4 regions of the Paenibacillus sp. FSL R7-0333 genome follow, and region 3 is predicted to be linked to each of the others. Evidence: riboswitches for the same ligand, from Rfam matches in the RefSeq annotation. Region 3 holds a riboswitch; each other region holds the start of a gene.

Region 1 (5,450 bases), 5.4 Mb from region 3:
CTGCAACAGGGGGTAAGATAGAGCTGGATGAAGGGACAACGGTGATGCAGGCGATTCTGAATATGTCAACAAAGGTTACGGGTGCGGGTAAGGTTCAGGATGCAATTGTGAAGGAAGATGAATAGAGTTCTGGAAATAAGGCCGCTATCCCAAGGAGTGAGGTCTTGTCATGAGGGGCGATGTACTGCTATGAAGAGATATCGACCCGATGTATGCGAAAACAAACATGTCTTTCAAGGCGCAGCTCCAGCATGAAAATGAGCAATGTGCCTAAAAACAGAATGTCCACAATTGGACCGGACGCGCCACGTAGGCCGAATGTAATCGAAAAACCGAACACAATTGGACCGGGCGCACCGCGTAGGCCGTGCGTTTATCGTATCCCGGTAATCGCCCGGTACTCCCGATCCAGTATCGCATAAAAGTATTGGTTCACCCACTGGTTGTTCCAGTGTATTTCTTCCCGGAATACGCCTTCGCGGACCATGCCTAACCTGTCCAGCAATTTGATGGATGAGGTATTGTATTCATTGCACATAGCCACAACTCTGTGGGCCTTCCATTCTTCAAAAGCAAGCTTCAAGGCCAGCTGCGCCGCTTCGGTGCAATAGCCTTGCCCCCGGTATTCAGGGAAAAGGCTGTAGCCCAGCTCCCAGCTCTCGCGCTCTTTTACATACCAGTGTATACTCAGTTCCCCTACAGGGGTTGCTTCGGGAGTGGCTAGCCGGATCAGGAATTGTCTATGCCAGTCGCTCTGGATTCGTTCCGCCACAGTCTTCCGGACGGCCTCCTTGTCGGTTGGAAGCATATCCTCGAAGGGCCAGAGCGAAGCATTGGTTTCCAGATCTGTGATGAAATCGATATCATCCGGGGTGACCGGAGATAAGGTTATTCTTGCATTCATTGTGCGATACCCTCCTGCTAGTATAATTTCAATACGATCTTGCCGTTGTTCCCCACAAAGTATAGGTCATTCCCCTTAGCGGATATAGATAATATTCTTTTTGGAAACGTTCGTTACTCACTGACTATCGTTCCGCTATAGGAACCGTTGAACGAAGATTACTTGTTTGGGCGGCTGCCAAGTGTGGTAAGTAACATAACGTAGAGCCAAGCAGGCACACTGCCTGATGCATAAACACCAGACCTTAAGCCATGCTAACATGATTGATCAACAATACTGTGGACAGCGAAAGGAGAATGGATTATGCCAGACACTAGCAAGCAACCTGTCAAAACTTTACCACCGCAGGTGCAGGATCAGCGCCCCGGAATTGAGAGTGAGATGAACCCGCTTCCGGAGTTTGAGACACCAGCGTACAAGGCAGCAGGCAAGCTGCTGGGCAAGGCTGCGCTCATTACCGGAGGCGACAGCGGGATTGGGCGTGCGGTTGCCGTTCATTTTGCCAAGGAGGGCGCGGATGTGGTGATCTCCTACTTGAACGAGCATGAGGATGCGGAAGAGACCAAGCGCCAGGTGGAGCAGGAGGGCAGAACGTGTATTCTGATCGCCGGGGATATCGGGGACGAATGCTTCTGTCAGAGCTTGATTCGTCAAACCGTTGAAGGACTCGGCAAGCTTGACATTCTAATCAACAATGCGGCGGAGCAGCATCCGCAGGATCATATTGAGGACATTACGGCGGAGCAGCTGGAGCGTACGTTCCGGACGAATATTTTCTCCATGTTCTATCTGACCAAGGCCGCCATGCCTCATCTGAAAAAAGGTGCTACGATCATTAACACCACCTCCATCACGGCGTATCGCGGCAGCCCGCAGCTGCTGGACTATTCGTCCACCAAGGGAGCCATTCTCAGCTTCACCCGGTCACTGTCGATGAATCTGGCGGATAAGGGCATCCGCGTGAATGCGGTAGCGCCCGGACCGATCTGGACCCCGCTGATCCCGTCAACCTTTGACGCTAAGAAGGTCAGTGAGTTCGGCGGCACCCAGCCGATGAAGCGCCCGGGACAGCCTGAAGAGCTGGCACCGGCGTATGTGTACCTGGCTTCGGACGATTCCTCCTATGTGAGCGGACAGGTGATGCATGTGAACGGCGGCGAGGTTGTGAACGGATGATGGGTGCAGAATAAGATCTGGATGCAGATTCTTTAATCGACATCTTCAGAAAGCAAATGGAAACGGCTTTGCCGTCCTTTTAAAGGACAGTACCGTTTCAGCGAGAAATAGAAGGATAAGTTATCGTGTGCAACATATAAATTCTCTTTTAAAAAAGCCTAACCGCTTGCCGGCAGGCTTTTTTTCAGCGCTTGTAACTATTACAATATATTTCCGTCTATTTAGATAATTTGATATGAAAGGGGATTGGGATGCTTAGAAAAAAAGGATTCATTCTATCTGCAGCGGGGATTTTAGTTTTTCTGGTAGTGTTCATTTATTTGACTCCTTTTGCAGGGAGACTTGTGGCAAATACAAGATTGGAAGGAAATGCAAAAAGCATTGGGATTAGAATTACACAGGAATCGCCACCGCTACCCCTTGTTACTTCCGGAAAAACCCAAATTCCGGTTACCCAAGGCAGCTATTGCTGGGGAAAATTAGGATGTGCGGATTATACAGGAGGACAATCCATGGTACAGGGGGTTACTCCCACTGTTATAGCCCCTGAGGGGGGGATTGATGTTGCTTTTACTTATAAACCGGCACCCGGCGGGTTAACCGTTCAGCAATTTGTCGATGATAAAGAAGTGCAAATTCCATTGAAGAACGGCTCTTTTAATGCTCCAAAAGAACATGGCGTTTATTACTACGGCATATCAGCATTCTGGACAACCGAGGATGGTAAATTTTCAGAAGGGAGTTCATCCGTGGTTTTTGTAATTGAAGTAAAATCTACGAAAGAATAGCCCTGACAGAAATAATATGCTAATATACAACAAGCAAGACGAAACAACCGCATAGAACGATCACTAGGGGTGCCGCAAGGCTGAGACGGGCGTAAGTTGTCCGGACCCTTTGAACCTGATCTGGTTTATACCAGCGTAGGGAAGTGGAGAACGAATAATGCAGCGGGGGTATACGGCTAGTACCGGTATTCCTGCTTTTATTCCAGACTGCTTCCTTTACGGGGAGCGGTCTTTTTTGTGTTTGAAGGTAGGGATCAGCGTAGCGCTGAGGAGAGGAAGGTGGACGTGTTGCACGAAATTCATGTCATCTCAGACGGGCGGCTGCCGCCTGAAGCGCTGGCCGACTGGGCCGTGGCGGTACATTCTATAGTGGATTATATCCATCTCCGGGAAAAAGCCATGCCCGCCCGGGAACTGTTGGCGGCGGCGCAGCAGATGCTTCAGGCCGGGGTTCCGCCTTCGAAGCTGGTCATTAATGACCGGATTGATGTTGCCCTGGCCGCCGGGGCAGGCGGTGTACAGTTGGCCTGGCATAGCCTTCAGCCAGCCGCAGCACGCGGGCTTGCACCGGACCTGCGGATCGGCAGATCGGTACACTCGCGGGAAGAGGCGGCGGAGGCTGGAAGGCAGGGAGCAGACTTCTGCCTCTACGGGCATGTATTCCCGACGGCCTGTAAGCCCGGACAGCAGGCACGCGGACTTGCGCAGCTGGCAGAGGCCGTCCGCTGGAGCTGCATCCCGCTGATTGCGCTTGGAGGGATTACCCCGGACAATGCCGGAGTGGTGCTGGCCCAAGGGGCGGCTGGCATTGCTGTCATGTCGGGGATCTGTGGAGCCCCGGACCCGGTGGCAGCGGCCCGGGCTTACAGGGAAGCGGTCCACAGGGCAGCAGAGCTGGCTGAAGCGCTGGATATGGCTCAAACACAGGGCACAGCAGGAGGTGAACAGGCATGAATGTGACCGTTAACGGGAAGAGGCATAGAATTGAAGAGAGCTGCCGGACACTGGAGGATCTGCTGTCCCGGCCCGAGTGGGCCGGTAAGCTGGTGATTGTCGAGCTGAACGGTGAGCTTGCCGGCAGAGAGGTTTATGGAGAGACACTGCTCAGCGAGGGGGACCGGGTGGAGTTGGTTCATTTTGTAGGCGGAGGCTAAACAAGAAGACTTATTCCAGGAGGCGTTAACATGCAAGATCCATTGATGATTTGCGGAGTGACTCTAACCAGCAGACTGTTCATTGGTACCGGAAAATACAGCCGCAACACCCTCATTCCCGAGGTGATTACGCGATCAGGCTCACAGGTCATTACCGTTGCTCTGCGCCGGGTGGACCCGGAGAGCAGTGACAATATTGTCAGCCATATTCCTTCCCATATGACCTTACTGCCTAATACCTCCGGTGCGCGCACCGCAGAGGAAGCAGTACGGATTGCCCGGCTGGCGAGATCGGCGGGGCTGGGGAACTGGGTGAAGATTGAGGTCATCAACGACCAGAAATATCTGCTGCCGGATAATACCGAGACCATCCGGGCGACCGAGATCCTTGCAGCAGAGGGCTTCGTGGTGCTTCCGTATATGAGTCCTGACCTGTCCGCCGCCCTGCGGTTGAAGGCAGCGGGGGCTGCGGCCGTGATGCCGCTGGGAGCGCCGATCGGGTCCAACCGCGGACTGCAGACCAAGGAACTGATCCGGATTCTGATCTCCGAGACGAATCTGCCGGTGATCGTGGATGCCGGAATCGGCAGACCGTCCGAGGCGGCTGAGGCGATGGAGATGGGGGCCGCAGCGGTGCTGCTTAATACAGCGATTGCCACCGCCTCAGATCCGCTGCTGATGGCAGAAGCCTTCCGTGACGCGGTAGCCGCAGGGCGCAAGGCTTATCTCGCCGGACTGGGGCCTGTGGAAGAGACGGCGGCAGCCTCTTCACCGTTGACCGGGTTCTTGGCCTGACAGATGGAATAGGGAGGAGAGAACGGTTATGAGCTTTTATGAGACGATGACCCGGCTGGAGCAGCTTCCTTACGGGACGCTATGGAGCCGGTATACGGCAGAGGATGTGAAGCGCGCGCTTCGTGCTGACCAGGTCGATGAAGAGGGGCTGATGGCCCTGCTGTCTCCGGCAGCGGAGCCTTATCTGGAGGAGATGGCGCAGAAGGCGCACCGGTTAACGCGTACGCATTTCGGCCATGTGATGCAGCTGTTTACCCCGATGTACTTGGCTGATTTTTGCGTGAATCACTGTACGTATTGCAGCTTCAGTTCTATCTATGATTTTCCGCGTAAAAAGCTGACGCTGGAGCAGGTCGCCCGGGAAGCAGAGATCATCGCAGCCACGGGCCTGCGCCACATTCTGGTCCTGACCGGAGAATCCCGGAATGACAGTCCGGCCGGTTATGTGAGGGACTGCGTGAATGTGCTGCGCCGCTATTTTTCCTCCGTCAGCATTGAAGTGAATCCGCTCTCGACAGCAGAATATGCTGAGCTCAGAGAAGCCGGTGTGGACGGTCTGACGCTCTATCAGGAGGTCTACCACCAGGAGACTTATCGTTCGCTGCATGTAAAAGGACCCAAACGCGTCTACCG
Region 2 (5,450 bases), 4.5 Mb from region 3:
AATGATACCAGTGCTAACGGAAGGGTAAAAGCCACCCCTGCTTTGAACAGAGGCAGCAATGAATCGAGAAATATTTGTATTTGGCGGTCATCCATCATTTCGATACGTCAGTGCCGAAGTACTTCTCGGAGATCTTAAGGTAGGTTCCGTCGCTCTTCATAGCGGTCAGTGCTTCGTTCACAGCCTGCACCAGCTCGTCATTCCCTTTCAGGAAGACTGCGGCACTATGCGAGCCTTCGGCAATCTCATCCACCTGCTTGATCTTGACATCCGGCTTCTGCTTCTTCAGATCTAGGAAAGACAAGCCGTCATTGACAGTGGCGTCAATCCGTCCGGAGAGCAGCAGATCAATCGCCTGGTTGAAGCCTTCGGTAGATACAATCTCGGCACCGTTGTCTGTGGCGATTTTGCCGAGGTTGCTGGTGAGCGACTGGCCAGCTTTTTTACCCTTGAGATCAGCGAATGTCTTAATATCCTGATTATCCTCCGGCACGATCAGCACAGCCTTGGAGACAATATAGGGATCAGAGAAATCATATTTCACTTTGCGCTCATCGGTGATAGAGACTTCATTGAAAATCACATCGAAGCGCTTCGCATCCATCCCTGCAAAAATCCCGTCCCACTGCGTCTCAATGAACTCCGGCTTCACACCCAGGCGCTTGGTGACTTCCTCAGCAATCTCGACATCGAAGCCCGTCAGCTTGCCGTCCGCATCATGGAAGGTGAACGGTGCGTAGGTTCCTTCGGTTCCGATGCGCAGCTTGCCGCTGGCTTTGACGGCTTCTAGGCTGTTCTGCTCCCCGGAAGCTGCACCCTCTGTAGCCGCAGCCGTAGGTTCAGCCGGAGTGTTGCCGCCCGTTGCTGTCTTGTCCGTATTGTTGCTTCCGCAAGCCGCAGCCGTGACCATGGTCAGGAGCAGCATAATAGTTAGACTTAGTTTTTTCATTCGATGAATCCCCTCTCGTATCTTCTCTTTACACACCGTAATTACCGGCAAAATGAATCGTAACACCGGGGTGTTACCTGCGTCAATAACTTTTTCCGATTATATACATCGGATTTATATTGTATTGATTTTCCATAGCTTAGCTTACCCCAAATTCTGCTCCGGCATCAGGATTCTCTGAAGAGAAATCAACAAAAAAGCGACCCTCCGGCAAAAGGAGAATCGCTGCTATATGGATGTTACAAGCTCTGCTGCTATAAGGGCACAACTATACGTGCATGATTTCCGGTGCCGCCTTTTCCTTGGAACGCTCAGCTCCGGAATGGCGGCCCCGGCGCAGCAGCAGTCCAAGGACCGCACCGCCAAGCGCGACAAACATCATAATGTGGAACGTGTCCGCGAAGCCCTGCGACAACACGGTCTGCTTGGCCAGCAGAAGCGCATCCTGCGAAGCGCCTGCGGTACTCTTTCCGGCAGCGGCAGCGGCCTCCTGCATCTCGGTACCGCGCGCCGTTGTTCTTGCCGTCAGAATTGTAACCAGCGTCGAGACGGCCAGCGAGGTAATCACCTGCTGCATCGAATTCGTCAGCGAGGTTACCCGGTTCACCAGATGACTTGGCGCCTTGTTGAGCAGATGCGTGTTCATCGGCATCATCATCATGCCCATTCCGGCCCCGCACATGATTAGCGGAAGGATCAGGTCGCCGCTCTGCGTGGTAAGATCCACATGGGAGTACTGGAATAACGCACCGGAGACCAGACTGAGACCGCAGACCACGAGCCAGCGCACACCGATCCGGTCGAACAGGATTCCGGCAACCGGCATCATCAGCCCGGAAGCAATCGCTTGCGGCAGCAGCGTCAGGCCGGTATCAAATGCGCCGAAGCCGCGGGCCTGCTGCAGAAATTGCGGGAGCAGGAATAACGCGCCATATAAGCCGAACTGGGCAATCCACTGCACGATGATCCCTGTCGTAAAATCAACGGATTTCAGAATCCGCAGCTCCAGCAGCGGTGTCTTGGAGCGCAGCTCGGCGATGACAAAAGCGATCAGCGCCACAGCGCCCAACAGCAGCCCGATCAGCGTCTTCTCAGAGGTCCAGCTCTGCGCACCCTGGCTGACCCCGTAAGTGAGCGAAGCAAAAGCCAGCGGGCCAAGAACCATACCGAGCTTATCCATGCCGGGCACGCTGTTCTTCGCCGCATTCGGCAGCTTGCGCAGTCCGATCAGCACAGCAATAATGCCAATCGGAATATTAATGAGGAAGATCCAGCGCCAGGAATGGTATTCAACCAGCCAGCCCGACAATACCGGACCAATAGCGGGTGCGAACAGGACGGGAATACCCATAATCCCCATGACAACGCCAACCTTACTTTTGGGAGCCAGTCTGTACACATAGGCCATCCCGACAGGGAGCACACAGCCACCGCCAAGTCCCTGAATGACCCGGAAAACAATCAGCCATTCGGCGCTGCTTGGTGTAGCGCACAGAATCGAGCCTATCGTAAACACAATTACCGCCGTCAGGAAGACCGTCTTGGCCCCGAACCGGTCAGACAGCCAGCCTGAAAGTGGAATAACTGAAGCCTGAGCCAGCATATATCCGGTAACTACCCACTGCAGCGTATGCAGGTCCGTCTTGAAATCCACCACCAGCCTGGACAAGGCTACATTCATTGCCGTACTGTCCAGCACAACCATAAATACTCCGGCAATAATGGCCAGCAGCGGAACCAGAATGCTGGACAGCCGGAAATCGGCTTCCTGCTTCAAGGTCTGATCCATGTCTCTTCTCCTCCTGAGCTGTCCGCGTTCTACATTGACCTGCGGGCAGATTGTTCTATATAATGAGTGAACGGACAACTGTCCGTAAGTGCAATTCATAGTCTACGGACAATTGTCCGATGTGTCAATTCTTTTCTGAAAGGGGTACTCATGAAAAAGCCAGACACCGATGCTGCACAGCTCCCGCGCTCAGCTCCGCAAGCCATAGAATCTGCTCCGCCCGAGTCCGCCGATCCTTATGTACAGCGGATTCTTGAAGCTGCCCGCCAGTTGTTCACCGAGAGCGGACTTGAGGCAGTCAGCATGTACAGCATTGCCAAGCGGGCAGGCATAGGGCAAGGCTCCCTGTACCGCCGCTTCACGGACAAGGGTGAGATCTGTTCTGCACTGCTGAAGGGCAGCGCAGATCAATTCCTGTCCGGGCTGGAGCAGCAGGTGGCTGCAAGTGCCGGTGAAGCTCCGGCTCTCGCTCAGCTACAGAGCAGCATTGAGCAGATTGCCGATTTCATTGAGCAGTATGCTGAGCTGCTGAATATGATCAAAGCCGAGTTCACCGGCAAGAAGCAGCTGACCCAGTTTGAGCATCCTTTTTTTCAGCGGCTGGGGGTGATGATGACTGAGCTGCTGCAGCGTGCTGCGGAGGGCGGTGAGATTATTGACATTGATCCTGCCTTTGCCGCCACGGCCTTAATCTCTGTTCTCAGCCCCGATCTGTACCTGTATGAGCAGAAGCGGCACCATTCCTCCAAGCTGGACATCTCCCGGGGCATCGTCACCTTGTTCGTGACCGGTCTGGCGAAGCGCTGAGCATCTGCTCTTTACAAGAGAAGAATTTGTGGTATATTAAGTAGCAATTACGAATTCAATAGCAACATTATTCACTAGGGGAGTCGGCCGACTGAGACGGAGCTTAAGCTCCGGACCCTTTGAACCTGATCTGGATCATACCAGCGGAGGGAAGTGGAGCAGAATGTATCAGTGGTTCCCGTCACAGGGCCGCAGCCGACTGTACCTTCCGCCCCATTCATTGCCTCCGGGAATGAATGGGGCTTTTTTGTGCTCAACACAATATCTATATCAATCAATCCGGGAGGTTTCGTACATAGTCTTATGATCAACATTAGCAATCTATCCTATGCTTTCGGGACGGGTTCGTCCCGGACCCCAGTCTTCTCAGGGCTATCCATGAATGTGCAGCGCGGCGAATTCATTTCTGTCGTAGGCGGAAGCGGATGCGGCAAAAGCACCTTGTTCAAAATCATCGCCGGCCTGCTGGAGCCGGACAAAGGCAGGATTACGCTGAACGGAGCCGAGTCCGCGGCAGCAGCGAAGAGGCTGGGCAGTGTGGCCTACATGCCGCAGCAGGATCTCCTCCTGCCTTGGCGCACCGTGCTGGACAATTGTCTGCTGCCTTGGGAACTCAAGCGCAGCCGTCCCAAAGCGGCCGCTGTGGCCGAGATCCGTACCCTGCTGCAACGCTTCGGCCTTGAGGGAACCGAAGGGGCTTATCCCCAGGAGCTGTCCGGCGGGATGCGCCAGCGCGTGGCGGTCCTCCGCACCGTGGCGGCGGGGAATGATCTGCTGCTGCTCGATGAGCCGTTCGGGGCGCTTGATGCCATTACCAAGCGTTCGCTGCAGCGCTGGTTGCTGGAGTTATGGGCAGAGCTGGACAAGACGGTGCTGTTCATCACCCATGACCTGGAGGAGGCACTCTTGCTCAGTGACAGAATCTATCTAATGACGGGCAGTGGCGGCAGCGGGATGCAGGAATTCCCAGCCGGTCTCCCCCGTCCGCGTCATCACAGTCTGAACTATGAACCGCAGTTCGCCGCCCTGCGCCAGGAATTGGAGCTGAAGCTATATGAGAACCGCCGCTCCTAGAAGATTGCTCCAGCATTACGGTCCGGCTGCCCTGCTCGCCCTGCTGACGCTTGCAGTCTGGGAGACTGTAGCCCGGCTGGGCCTGGTTCCTCCCTTCATCCTTCCGGCTCCGTCTGCGGTGTGGATGGCATTGATGGAAGACCGCCATCTATTGTTCGGGGTACATCTGCCCGCCACACTGCTTGAAGTGCTCACAGGCTTCGCACTATCCGTGGTCTGCGGCAGCCTGCTGGGAATCGCCATGCACCTGTTCCGTCCGCTGGCCAAGGCGCTGTACCCGCTGCTGATTATCAGCCAGACGGTTCCGCTGATCGCGCTCTCTCCCCTGTTCATCATGTGGTTCGGCTACACCCTATGGAGTAAGGTCGCCGTTGTCTTCCTAACCGCTTTCTTCCCGGTGGTCATCGGCACCTATGACGGGTTGTCCAAGAACACGGACGCCTACCGGGAGCTGCTGCTGACCTATGGCGCGAACCGCTGGCAGATTCTCGGGAAGGTGAGCGTTCCGCTGGCTTTGCCCTCTTTTTTCTCCGGACTGAAGCTGTCGGCTGTGTACTGTGTGATCGGTGCAACCATCGGGGAATGGCTAGGGGGCAGCCAGGGGCTGGGCTATTTCAGCCGCAGAATGGCCGGGAATCTGCAGAGTGCCAAGATGTTCGCCGCTGTTGTCTTATTATCTCTACTCGGTATCCTGCTGTTTCTGGCAGTCGCCGCGCTGGAGAAGATTATTCTGAAGAAAAGAGGACGTTATTCATGACTACTATCCGCTATTTCCGTTATCTGTTGAGTGGAATATCAAAGCCAGTCAAGCTGCTGCTGCCCGCTCTGCTG
Region 3 (5,450 bases):
GCCTCTCGGCCATGAACAACATACCTACATATAGATTAGGTCATGCAGCTAAGTTACAGTGATTGGCTCCATCTATGGGAATTCCGGATATCATGCGAAATCCGCATGCTGCAGAATTTAGGGCCGCACATCGAGCAGAAATGCGCCTGCTTTGCCCCCTCCGCAGGCAGCGTCTCATCATGATACGCCTGCGCCCTTTCCGGGTCCAGGGAGAGATGAAACTGGTCGCGCCAGCGGAACTCGAACCGCGCCTTGGACAGCGCGTTGTCCCGGTCCTGCGCACCCGGATGTCCCTTGGCGAGGTCTGCGGCATGTGCAGCAATTTTGTAGGTAATGACGCCTTCGCGCACATCATTCTTGTCAGGCAGGCCTAAATGCTCCTTAGGTGTAACGTAACACAGCATTGCCGTTCCAAGCCCCCCGATTATCGCTGCCCCGATGGCCGACGTGATGTGATCATAGCCGGGTGCAATATCCGTAGTTAGCGGACCGAGGGTGTAAAAAGGGGCTTCGTGACAAATCTCAAGCTGCTTGTCCATATTCTCCTTGATCTTGTGCATTGGCACATGGCCCGGACCTTCTACCATAACCTGAACATCATGCTTCCAGGCAAGCGCCGTCAGCTCTCCCAGCGTCTCCAGCTCGGCGAACTGGGCTTCGTCATTGGCATCGGCGATAGAGCCGGGACGCAGGCCATCCCCCAGTGAGAAGGCCACATCATACGTCTTCATGATCTCACATATGTCTTCGAAGTGTGTGTACAGGAAGTTCTCCTGCTGATGGGCCAGGCACCAGGCAGCCATAATCGATCCGCCCCGGGATACGATGCCGGTCATTCTCCGGGCAGTGAGCGGAATATAGCGCCGCAGCACCCCGGCATGAATGGTGAAGTAATCCACCCCCTGCTCCGCCTGCTCAATCAGCGTGTCGCGATAGAGCTCCCAGGTTAAGTCCTCGGCTATACCGTTCACCTTCTCCAGCGCCTGGTATATGGGCACTGTCCCGACCGGCACAGGAGAATTGCGGATAATCCACTCCCGGGTGGTATGGATCTTAGAGCCGGTGGAGAGATCCATGATGGTATCAGCCCCCCAACGGGTCGCCCACCGCATCTTCTCCACCTCCTCTTCAATAGAAGAAGTGACCGCCGAATTTCCGATGTTGGCATTGATCTTCACCAGGAAGTTACGGCCGATAATCATCGGCTCACTCTCCGGGTGATTGATATTGGCCGGAATAATAGCACGGCCCGCAGCCACCTCATCCCTTACGAACTCCTTCCGGGTATTCTCTCGGATCGCAATATACTCCATTTCCGGTGTGATGATCCCTTGCCTTGCATAATGCAGCTGAGTCACATTGCCGCCTACATAGGCCCGCCGGGGATTCCTGCACAGTCCTGGATAAGCTTCTGCGGCAGCCCCTTCTCTGCGGATTCCGTTATCCTCCGGCCGGACGGCTCTTCCGGTGTACTCCTCCGAATCGCCACGCTCCGCGATCCAGCTTGAACGGTGCGGCGGCAGCCCCCTCCGAATGTCCATCTCCTCCGCGGCATCCGTGTACATACCGCTTGTGTCATAGACCCGCAGCGGAGCATTGTCCTCTTCCCCGGCAACGCCTTCGGTTCTGCTGAGGCTGATCTCCCGCATCGGAACCCGGATATCCGGGCGTGAGCCCTCCACATACACTTTACGGCTTGCGGGGAATCCGGAAAGATCCACCTCTTCGTTCTTCATCATTTCTGACATTCCAATCTCCTCCTCTTCACTCTGTGAGTCAATCAGATAAGATGTCACGCAGCAGACTGAGCCGAAGAATCTATAGATTCCTGCAAGTCAAAAAGCCGCTCCACCTGGAGCGGCTTTATTAAAGGAACAGTCAAATAAGACTGTATTCAAAAAAGGTCCGACTCCACTTTCCTACGCTGGTATGATCCAGATCAGGTTCAAGGGTCCGGAAATTCAATTTTCCCGTCTCAGCCTATTCAGGCTCCCCTAGTGGGTATCTTATCTAATTAAATACATTTTACCTGTATGGGTAATTCTTGTAAACCCGTTATTTATCCAGCGATTCGCTCCAGTCGTGCACCATCGTACCTTCCAGGAACTTCTCGGCATCCATAGCGGCCATACAGCCGGTTCCCGCTGCCGATATCGCTTGACGGTAACGTGTATCCTGTACATCGCCGCAGGCGAATACACCCGGGATGTTGGTCTCGGTGGTACCCGGGTTCACCACGATATAACCGTTGGCATCGGTGTTAATCTGGCCGCCTAAGAAGGCTGTGTTCGGTGTGTGTCCAATCGCTACGAACACACCGTCTGCTTCTACCAGCTCTGTCAGACCTGTCTCATTATTAAGCACCGTAAGGCCCTTCACTCCGGTCTCTCCTACCGTTACTTCAACCGGTGTGCGGTTCAAGGCCCAGGTTACCTTGCTGTTGTCACGCGCCCGGTCCTGCATGATCTTCGAGGCCCGCAGCTCGGGACGGCGGTGAACCAGCGTTACGCTGGACGCAAAGCGGGTCAGGAAGCTGGCTTCCTCCATAGCGGAGTCTCCGCCGCCGACGACGACAATCTTTTTATTACGGAAAAAGAAGCCGTCACAGGTCGCACAGGTGCTGACCCCGCGTCCCACATTCTCCTGCTCGCCCGGAATGCCCAGATATCTTGCAGAGGCCCCGGTTGAAATAATAACCGACTCCGCTTCCAGTACACCCATTCCGTCCACTGTTACCTTGAACGGACGCTGTGAGAAGTCCACCGACTCCACCCAGCCATTCTTGAATTCAGCGCCGAAGCGTTCCGCCTGCTTGCGCATATTGTCCATCAGGTCCGGACCCAGAATCCCTTCAGGGAAGCCTGGAAAGTTCTCCACTTCTGTCGTCGTTGTCAGTTGTCCCCCCGGCTGCAAACCTTCAATGACCAGCGGGCTCAGGTTCGCACGCGCCAGATAAATCGCGGCAGTCAGCCCGGCCGGGCCTGTTCCGATTACAATCGTTTTGTACATTACATTGGCCTCCTTACAAGTAGGTGTTCTTACAACAGCAATTGCTTCAAATACGGGTAGTGGACGGCGATAAGCCGCCGGTTCCGGGCAGCATCCCCTTGGGTCCGGGAGCAGCCGCAGGCTCCTGCTCTTCGCCGGGCGAGCCGCCGGCTTCATTCAGGTTCTCCCCGATCAGCCGCTGAAGGCTGAACAATACCGCCTCCTGCAGGCGGTCCTCCTGCAGCGGCTCCTGCTCCAGAACTCCGCGCAGTACCTCGGACATCTCCTCGTCCTCAATCCAGCGGAGAGCCTCGGTCACCTGAAGCTTCGTAGCGGAATCGCCGTAGCGCAGCGCCCAGAAGAACGAGGCGCGCAGCAGCGGATTATTCCGCACTTCTTCAGTGAATCTGCCCGTATTGCCCTTCCACTGCTTCAGCTGCTCCTGGAAGGGCAGCTGATAGTTATAGCTGACAGCAGGCATAGGCTGTCCTTCTGCCCGGGCCTGCTGGAGCTGGGACAGGAAGAACGCCGGGACAGCGGAAGCAGGGTCCAGCTTGGCTGCCTGTCTCCAGCAGCGCAGCGCCTCATCATGTTTTCCGCTATTGCTTGCCGCGGCCGCACAGTAATGATACAGCCCGGCATCTCCGGCGACCTCCTCATCCTTCAGCAGACGGCGGAAATGGCTGTAAGCGGCAGCGTGCCGGCCCAGGATACCCATGGTTGTAGCCATTTTGAATACATGCTCCTGATGGAACGGCACCGTTGCTTCAAGCATACCGAGCAGCGTTTCAAGCTGTTCCTTATCTCCTGCATACTGCAGGAAGATGGCCATATTGCACAGAGCATGCAGATTGCCGGGGTCTTGCTTCAGCACCTCATTCAGACATTCCTTCGCCTTGGCGAACCGGCCCATATAGAAATGAGCTAATGCCAGATTATTATGCGCAGCCAAAAAATCCGGGGTACCCGCAGTGATCTCCTCCAGCAGCTCTACAGCCTGAGGGAACTTACCCTCCTCCAGCAGACTACGCGCCCGGTCATGCTCTACGACTCCCTCACGGCTGCGGATACGCACCAGCGGAGCAGGCCGGTTCAGCTCATATTGCAGCAGCTCCATCAGTTCTTCGGATTCGGTCATGAACTCGCCGTTAGCATCCTCTTCCAAGTAAGTGACCAGCGAACGCTCCGCCTCTTCAAAGCTTTCCATATTGGCGAAGTTATTAGCCATGTAGAAATGGCATTCTGTCATAGCGGGGTCGATTTTCTCCAGAACATGGATAAGAATCTCGTTAGATGCGGTATAATTGCCCATCTCAGATAATATACCCGCCATATTGCAATGATTCACCGGATTATCCGGCTCATATTCAACAGCTTTGCGAAAATTTCTTAATGCCTTATCATATTGAAAGCGGTCCAGCGACCGAACGGCTCTTTCAAAGAAAAAATTGGCATCCAGAGTGACCGGAATGACATTACTGTGCTCCGCGGCATTCTCTGAAGTTCTCTCTATCATGGAAGCAAGGCACCTCCCTTGTTTCAGCTTCCCTAGCCTTACCTGTTCGTTTCCATTTATGGTCTCGGCTGTCTTCTTCACACAGTATACCACATGTGGCAACGAGATTCTCAAGTCTCAGAGAGAGAGCTAACGGGAGGGAAAAGCTCAAAAAAAGACGCGGGAGTTAAATCCCCGCGTCTCTGAACAGCTTATCTATGGAACCGCCCTCGATGATAATACGCGTGGCCTCAGCCAGCATGGGAGCTACCGAGAGCACTGCGAATCTGCTGGAATGCTCGTCCGGCAGGGCAATCGAATCGGTAATGACAATCTCGTCGATATTGGGATGATCCATCCGCTCAAGCGCATCCCCGGAGAACAGTCCGTGCGTAGCACAGACGATACTGTTCCGGGCGCCCCGCTCCTTCAGGCCCTCCACCACATTGACGATCGTGGTTCCGGTATCTATAAGATCCTCTATAATGATTGGCGTCCTGCCTTCCACATCACCAATGACATGCGTAATCACCGATTCATTATGCGCCGGACGCTTCTTAATCATGATGGCGAACGGCGAATCCAGCCGGCTGGCCAGCTTCTCCGCCATGGACGCTCGTCCCGCATCCGGGGAGACCACGACCAGATCGGTAAGCCCCTTCACCTTCAGATAACCGCTAATCAGATCAAGCGCCGTCAGATGATCGACCGGAATATTGAAGAATCCCTGTATGGCTGCGGCATGCAGATCAATCGTAATTACGCGCGTTGCACCGGCGGTGGTCAGCACATCGGCGACCATTTTGGCCGAGATCGGCTCACGTGGTGCGGACTTACGCTCCTGCCGGGCGTACCCGTAATAGGGAACGATAATGTTCACCGTTCTGGCCGATGCGCGCTTGGCGGCATCAATCATGACCAGCAGCTCTACAAAAAGCTCGTTAATCGGATGAGCCAGGGATTGCAC
Region 4 (5,450 bases), 7.4 Mb from region 3:
TTCTGAATCCCGCCATCTGTTCATAAATTGATTCATAAGGAGTCTTATTCTTGAAAAAACTAATCTGGATCGGCTGTCTCTCCTATTTCGTAATCGGCCTCGCCCATGTCGTCCTGGGCTCCATTCTTCCAGTGCTGCTCCAGCATTATGACCGCAGCTACAGTGCAGGGGGCGAGCTGATCTTCAGCCAGTTCGCGGGCTTCCTGGCCGGCGTACTGGTCTCGCCGCTGCTGAACCGGCGGTTCGGCAAGCGCGGCGGCATTCTGATTGCCACCGGCCTGCTGTTCAGCGCCGAGATTACCTACGCCTTCCTCCCGCCCTGGGGCTGGATGTACGTAATTGCCGTAGCCGCAGGGTTCGGCTTCGGGATGATCGAAGCCGTCATCGGCACGATTATTATAGCCGCAGTCACCGAAGGAACGGCGGTTGCCATGAGCCGGCTGGAGGTGCTGTTCGGTGTCGGGGCGCTGCTCATGCCGCTGGCGGCCAGTCCGCTGATTGCCGCAGGGCAGTGGAGGCTGGCCTTCCTGATCGTTGCCGCCTTCTCCCTCCTCTCGCTGCTCTTCTGGGCGAAGAGCAGATTCGGCCCGCTGGACAGCGCGCTGAATGAGCGGCCTGCCCGCCCTGACCGCGCTGTGGCAGCGGAAGCGGGAACCACCAGACGGTTGTCCTTGCCCTACAAGGGCAAGCAATGGGTCGTGCTGGGCTTGTTCATTCTGTTCTTCTTTCTCTATGTAGGCACTGAGATGAGCCTGGTGAATTTCATGCCGGCGATCTTCATTGCGAAGCTGGGCATGAGCGAGGCCGCGGCTGCACTCACGGTGACCTTCTTCTGGCTGGCCATGTCGGCGGGCAGACTGTTCGCCGGTGTCATCGCCGAGAAGATTTCCTACCGCATCTATGTGCTCGTCAGCTGCTTTGCCGCTTTGCTGCTGCTCGTTATTTTCCCGTTCGCCGGTCACCGGCTTGCCGCCTTTGCGATCATCCTGCTGCTTGGCCTGTTCATGTCCGGCATCTTCTCGATCGCGCTGGTCTTCTCCAGCAAGCTGCTGCCCGGCGCGGAAGAATCCACGCCCAGCATTATGATCGCCTCCGGCGGAATTGGCGGCGCAGTGCTGCCGCTGCTGACCGGCTGGTCCATGGATCATCTGCAGATCGCCCAGACCTCGGGACTTTTGGCCGCTTTTGCCGCGCTGTTATTCGTGCTGAGCGTAACCGCCTGGAGAATCGGGTAATTGAAGCTACAAGGTCCATATTCTGCGAATAAGGATGGAACCCACCCATGGCTATACCGCATTCCGAGCCCACTCTGCATACCGCCTTGCTGCAATTCATTTTCCCCTTCTCCATCAAGGCCGAGGTCGATGAAGAGCTGATTGAGAGTTTACAGAAGGATGGATTTACGCGTTTTTTTCTTGAGAACAAGGAACTGGAGCATGCCTATTACGGAGAGAGCCACTGTGTATCCCATGAGAAAATGGAGCGCAGCTATCTTCCGTTTGCCGCCCATGTCTTGTTTCCGCGTGAGAAGGACAGGGATTCCTTCCGCCGCTTTTCCCGGGCCAATGATCTGCTGTGCGGGCTGCAAATGCCCTTTCAGACGGTTCCCTTCCGCGTGCTGTCGACCGATGTGTTCCTCTGCCCGTTCGAGCTGGGCTTTCTGACGGTAAGAGTGGCTATTGAGGAGGAGAATCTCCCCTTCAGCATGGTGCTGGAATTCGCCGACCGGTTCCGCAACCTGGAGGATGTGAGTGTTCAGGATGAGCATACCTTCATCCATTGTCATAAGAAGTCTTTTGCCCGGGTGGAGGACTTCGTGTTCAGGCATCTGGCAGCCGGGCTGGAGCCGTATCTCGATCCTGCGGAGACCAATGGCAATTATTTCGAGACCCTGCCCTTCTTCGTCGATGAACGGATGCTGGTGCAGGCCTTCTACGGCGTTAATCTCCCGGAGGATGAGGAAGAGATCAGTGTCGAAATGCTCTACCGTGCCTCTCAGGTGGATGGTCTGACCATCGACGGCAGCCCCTACATGAGTGCAAGTGATCCAGACTATATCAAGCAGTACACCCGGGAGCATTGCTATAGCCGCTGGGGACCGGACACCTACTATATGACCAATGAGCAGACCTTCTGCTGCGTGAGCCGGGCGAAGCCGGAGATTGCCGCAGGCCTGATCAGCCAGATGTACGGCGAATATTATTACGGAATGCTGCTGAGTATTTTTCATAAAATCGTGCTGCTGAAGCTCGCCAACCTCCACTCCCGGCTGCGCATCAACCACGATAACGACGAGATCGAGAATCTGATCTTCCTGATCAACAAATTCTCGGCCAAATTCTACTTCCTGGAGCTGATTTCACAGTCGCAGGGGCGGGAGATTTTTTTTCAGCTGCGTAAGGTATATGGCAATGATGCTCTGTTCGATGAGGTGAAAATGACCCTCAATGACCTGTTCCAGTACCAGGACAAATTCCAGGCCAAACGGCGGGATACACTCCTGATGGTGCTCACCGTATTTACGGTCATCAGCGGGATATACGGGATGAATCAGGTCATCGAGGATCTGAAGGGCCAGATCGACTGGAGCAAAATGCTGGAGTACTCCGCGTTCGAGTATCTGGCTCTGTTCCTGACCTTCTCTGGGATTACCGTCAGTGTCGGCTTAACGCTGAGAGAGATCTGGAACGGCATCCGCAGCCGCCGGAAGAAGCGGCATTATACGAGGGATTAAGACACAGAGGGTGGACAATGTCGAAGCTGCCGTCTATAATACACCGTAAGAACATAGCAATACCCGTGAACTTTATAGAACCAGGGGTGCTGGAATTGGCCGGCTGAGATTGTATCCCACAAGATACTGACCCTTACACCTGATCTGGATAATGCCAGCGTAGGAATCTTCATTCAACACAGTGCCTTGAGCGGTACTGAAGCTGAATCCCCTCACGCAAGTCACTGGCGTCCCGATCTTCGGGACGCTTTTTTGATTCTAAGTATGTACAGGAATAGGGTTTCTGTAAGCTCTGAAGACCAGGGGTTGCTGGAAGGAGAGAGAAAGAGAAATGGGAGTCAAAAAAACAGTCACACTACTGCTCAGCTCCATGCTGGTTCTCACGGTCGCGGGATGTGGCGGCGGGAACAACAGCGGCAATGCGGGGGCCAGCGCACCTGCTGCCGGTAACAGCACGGCTGCACCTGATGCAACCGCAGCCGCACCCACAGATGCACCTAAGGCGCTGACTCCGGTCAAGATTGCCCTGGACTGGACGCCGAACACGAATCATACCGGCCTGTATGCAGCCAAAGAGCTGGGCTATTACGCGGAGGAAGGTCTTGACGTCCAGATTGTACAGCCTGGCGCTGCCGGGTCGGATACAATGGTCACTTCCGGCGAAGCCCAGTTCGGCATCAGTGCCCAGGAGGCGCTGACCCTGGCCCGTCTGCAGGATGTGCCGCTGGTATCGATTGCTGCAATCATTCAGCATAATACCTCGGGCTTCGCGGCTCCGAAGGACCGCAATATTAAGACGCCGAAGGATTTTGAAGGCAAAACGTACGGAGGCTGGGGCTCCCCTGCGGAGCAGGCCGCCATGAAAGCGATTATGGACCCCGAAGGCGGGGATGTCTCCAAGGTGAAGCTGGTGAATATCGGCGAAGCGGACTTTTTCACAGCTGTGAAGCGGGATATTGACTTCGCCTGGATCTTCTATGCGTGGACCGGGGTAGAGGCCGAGCTGCGCGGCGAGCCGCTGGATATGCTGTATCTTAAGGATTATGCGCCGCAGCTTGATTACTACACACCGGTGCTGACCACCAGCGAGAAGGAGATCGCCGAGCATCCTGAAGTGGTGAAGGCCTTCCTTAAGGCTACGTCCAAGGGGTATCAGTATGCTATCGATAACCCGGAAGAAGCCGCGACGGTCTTGTCTGATGCTGTACCTGATCTGGACCCCAAGCTGGTGCTGGCCAGCCAGAAATGGCTTAGCCCGAAATACAAGGACGACGCCCCGCGCTGGGGTGAGCAGAAGCTTGAGATCTGGAAGAATTACGCCGACTGGATGTACGGCCTGAAGCTGCTGGATAAGCCGCTGGATGCGGAGAGTACGTTTACGAATGAATTTTTGCCGGAATCATAATGAGCCCGCATGGCGGGAATCTTATACCTAACTTGGAGAGGAAGGATTCATCATGGCTAACACACTGCTCAGCATTCAGGTAATTCCCAAGACACCGAACAACGAGGATTCCATCCCTTACGTGGACAAGGCTATAGAGGTCATTCAAAAGTCAGGCGTGAAGCATCAGGTGAATCCGCTGGAGACCACGATGGAAGGCGAGCTGTCCGAGCTGCTGGATATTGTGCGTGACATGCATGAGGCGCTGATCGCTTCCGGCAGTCCGAGTATGATCTCACAGATCAAGATCGCCCATAATCCGGGCGGCATCAGCATGGAGAAGCTGACGGAGAAATACCGGCCGTGAGAAGCACCTGGAAGCTAGTGTGGCCGCCCTTTGTGGCGGTCCTCTTTTTTGTCGGGATATGGCAGCTATCGGTCATGCTGTTCGACATCCCGGCTTACCAGCTGCCCAGCCCCGCGGATATCGCGCGTGAGACGAAGAACAACGCCTCCGGGATCTGGGAGCACACCGCCGCCACGCTGCGGCTGACCCTGATCGGCTTCCCGGTCGGCACAGGCATCGGCCTGCTCACCGCCTTGCTGCTGCATCTGCTGCCCTGGGTCAAGCGAGCCCTCTATCCGCTGCTGATCCTCAGCCAGAATGTGCCCTCCATTGCGCTTGCCCCGCTGCTGATTATCTGGTTCGGGTTCGGCCTGCTGCCCAAAATCATCCTGATCACCCTCGTCTGCTTCTTCCCCGTAGCTGTTGCGACCATGGGCGGGCTGACGCAAAGCGACCGGGTAATGATGAATTATATGAAGATGGCCGGTGCGGGCAAGTGGCAGATCTTCAGCAAGCTGGAGCTTCCCGGCTCCCTGCCCTCCCTGTTCTCGGGCCTCAAGATCTCCGCCACCTATGCGGTGATGGGCGCAGTGGTGGCGGAATGGATCGGCGCCGACAAAGGGATCGGCTACTATATGCTGCTGCAGAAGTCCTCTTACCGTGCGGACCGGATGTTCGTGGCCATCGCTATTATCGTGCTGTTGAGTCTCGTATTATTCGCGCTCATTGCCCTGCTGGAGAGATGGCTGGTGCGCTGGAAGCCGCGCAAGGAAGCTTAATGCCCACGGGAGGATATCCCAACACGGAAGTACTTATAATCAACTGAAGGAGGTTACGCGAAGTGTCTGAGCTTACGAGGATTAAACTGGAGAAGGCGGACGGAGACGGACGCCTGGGTACACGGACTGTGCCGCCTGCGCTCGAAGTCAGCGGCATCAGCAAGTCGTTCAAGCACCGCCGCCGGGAGACGCAGGTGCTGGATCAGG

What was found. A riboswitch is a leader RNA that binds a small molecule or an ion and turns the genes downstream of it on or off. The one in region 3 is predicted to bind thiamine pyrophosphate.
Region 1: linked by a shared signal. The riboswitch ahead of MKY86_RS08730 (thiamine phosphate synthase) and the one ahead of thiC (phosphomethylpyrimidine synthase ThiC) in region 3 are both predicted to bind thiamine pyrophosphate.
Region 2: linked by a shared signal. The riboswitch ahead of MKY86_RS12640 (ABC transporter ATP-binding protein) and the one ahead of thiC (phosphomethylpyrimidine synthase ThiC) in region 3 are both predicted to bind thiamine pyrophosphate.
Region 4: linked by a shared signal. The riboswitch ahead of MKY86_RS00495 (ABC transporter substrate-binding protein) and the one ahead of thiC (phosphomethylpyrimidine synthase ThiC) in region 3 are both predicted to bind thiamine pyrophosphate.

What each region holds. Positions count from the first base shown of each region.
Region 1 is NZ_JBBOBZ010000001.1:2,121,928-2,127,377, forward strand. It holds gene MKY86_RS08710 (S-layer homology domain-containing protein) at 1-125, shown strand, start outside; gene MKY86_RS08715 (GNAT family N-acetyltransferase) at 374-904, opposite strand; gene MKY86_RS08720 (SDR family oxidoreductase) at 1,208-2,080, shown strand; gene MKY86_RS08725 (hypothetical protein) at 2,332-2,868, shown strand; TPP riboswitch at 2,924-3,027, shown strand; gene MKY86_RS08730 (thiamine phosphate synthase) at 3,148-3,822, shown strand; gene thiS (sulfur carrier protein ThiS) at 3,819-4,022, shown strand; gene MKY86_RS08740 (thiazole synthase) at 4,053-4,817, shown strand; gene thiH (2-iminoacetate synthase ThiH) at 4,846-5,450, shown strand, end outside.
Region 2 is NZ_JBBOBZ010000001.1:3,064,316-3,069,765, reverse strand. It holds gene MKY86_RS12660 (amino acid ABC transporter permease) at 1-95, opposite strand, end outside; gene MKY86_RS12655 (amino acid ABC transporter substrate-binding protein) at 95-949, opposite strand; gene MKY86_RS12650 (DHA2 family efflux MFS transporter permease subunit) at 1,218-2,738, opposite strand; gene MKY86_RS12645 (TetR/AcrR family transcriptional regulator) at 2,889-3,545, shown strand; TPP riboswitch at 3,612-3,714, shown strand; gene MKY86_RS12640 (ABC transporter ATP-binding protein) at 3,849-4,619, shown strand; gene MKY86_RS12635 (ABC transporter permease) at 4,600-5,376, shown strand; gene MKY86_RS12630 (ABC transporter substrate-binding protein) at 5,373-5,450, shown strand, end outside.
Region 3 is NZ_JBBOBZ010000001.1:7,562,041-7,567,490, reverse strand. It holds gene thiC (phosphomethylpyrimidine synthase ThiC) at 54-1,748, opposite strand; TPP riboswitch at 1,900-2,006, opposite strand; gene trxB (thioredoxin-disulfide reductase) at 2,056-3,009, opposite strand; gene MKY86_RS32690 (tetratricopeptide repeat protein) at 3,056-4,504, opposite strand; gene MKY86_RS32685 (ribose-phosphate diphosphokinase) at 4,671-5,450, opposite strand, start outside.
Region 4 is NZ_JBBOBZ010000001.1:118,844-124,293, reverse strand. It holds gene MKY86_RS00505 (MFS transporter) at 51-1,235, shown strand; gene MKY86_RS00500 (hypothetical protein) at 1,283-2,734, shown strand; TPP riboswitch at 2,807-2,917, shown strand; gene MKY86_RS00495 (ABC transporter substrate-binding protein) at 3,066-4,139, shown strand; gene MKY86_RS00490 (thiamine-binding protein) at 4,192-4,485, shown strand; gene MKY86_RS00485 (ABC transporter permease) at 4,482-5,243, shown strand; gene MKY86_RS00480 (ATP-binding cassette domain-containing protein) at 5,324-5,450, shown strand, end outside.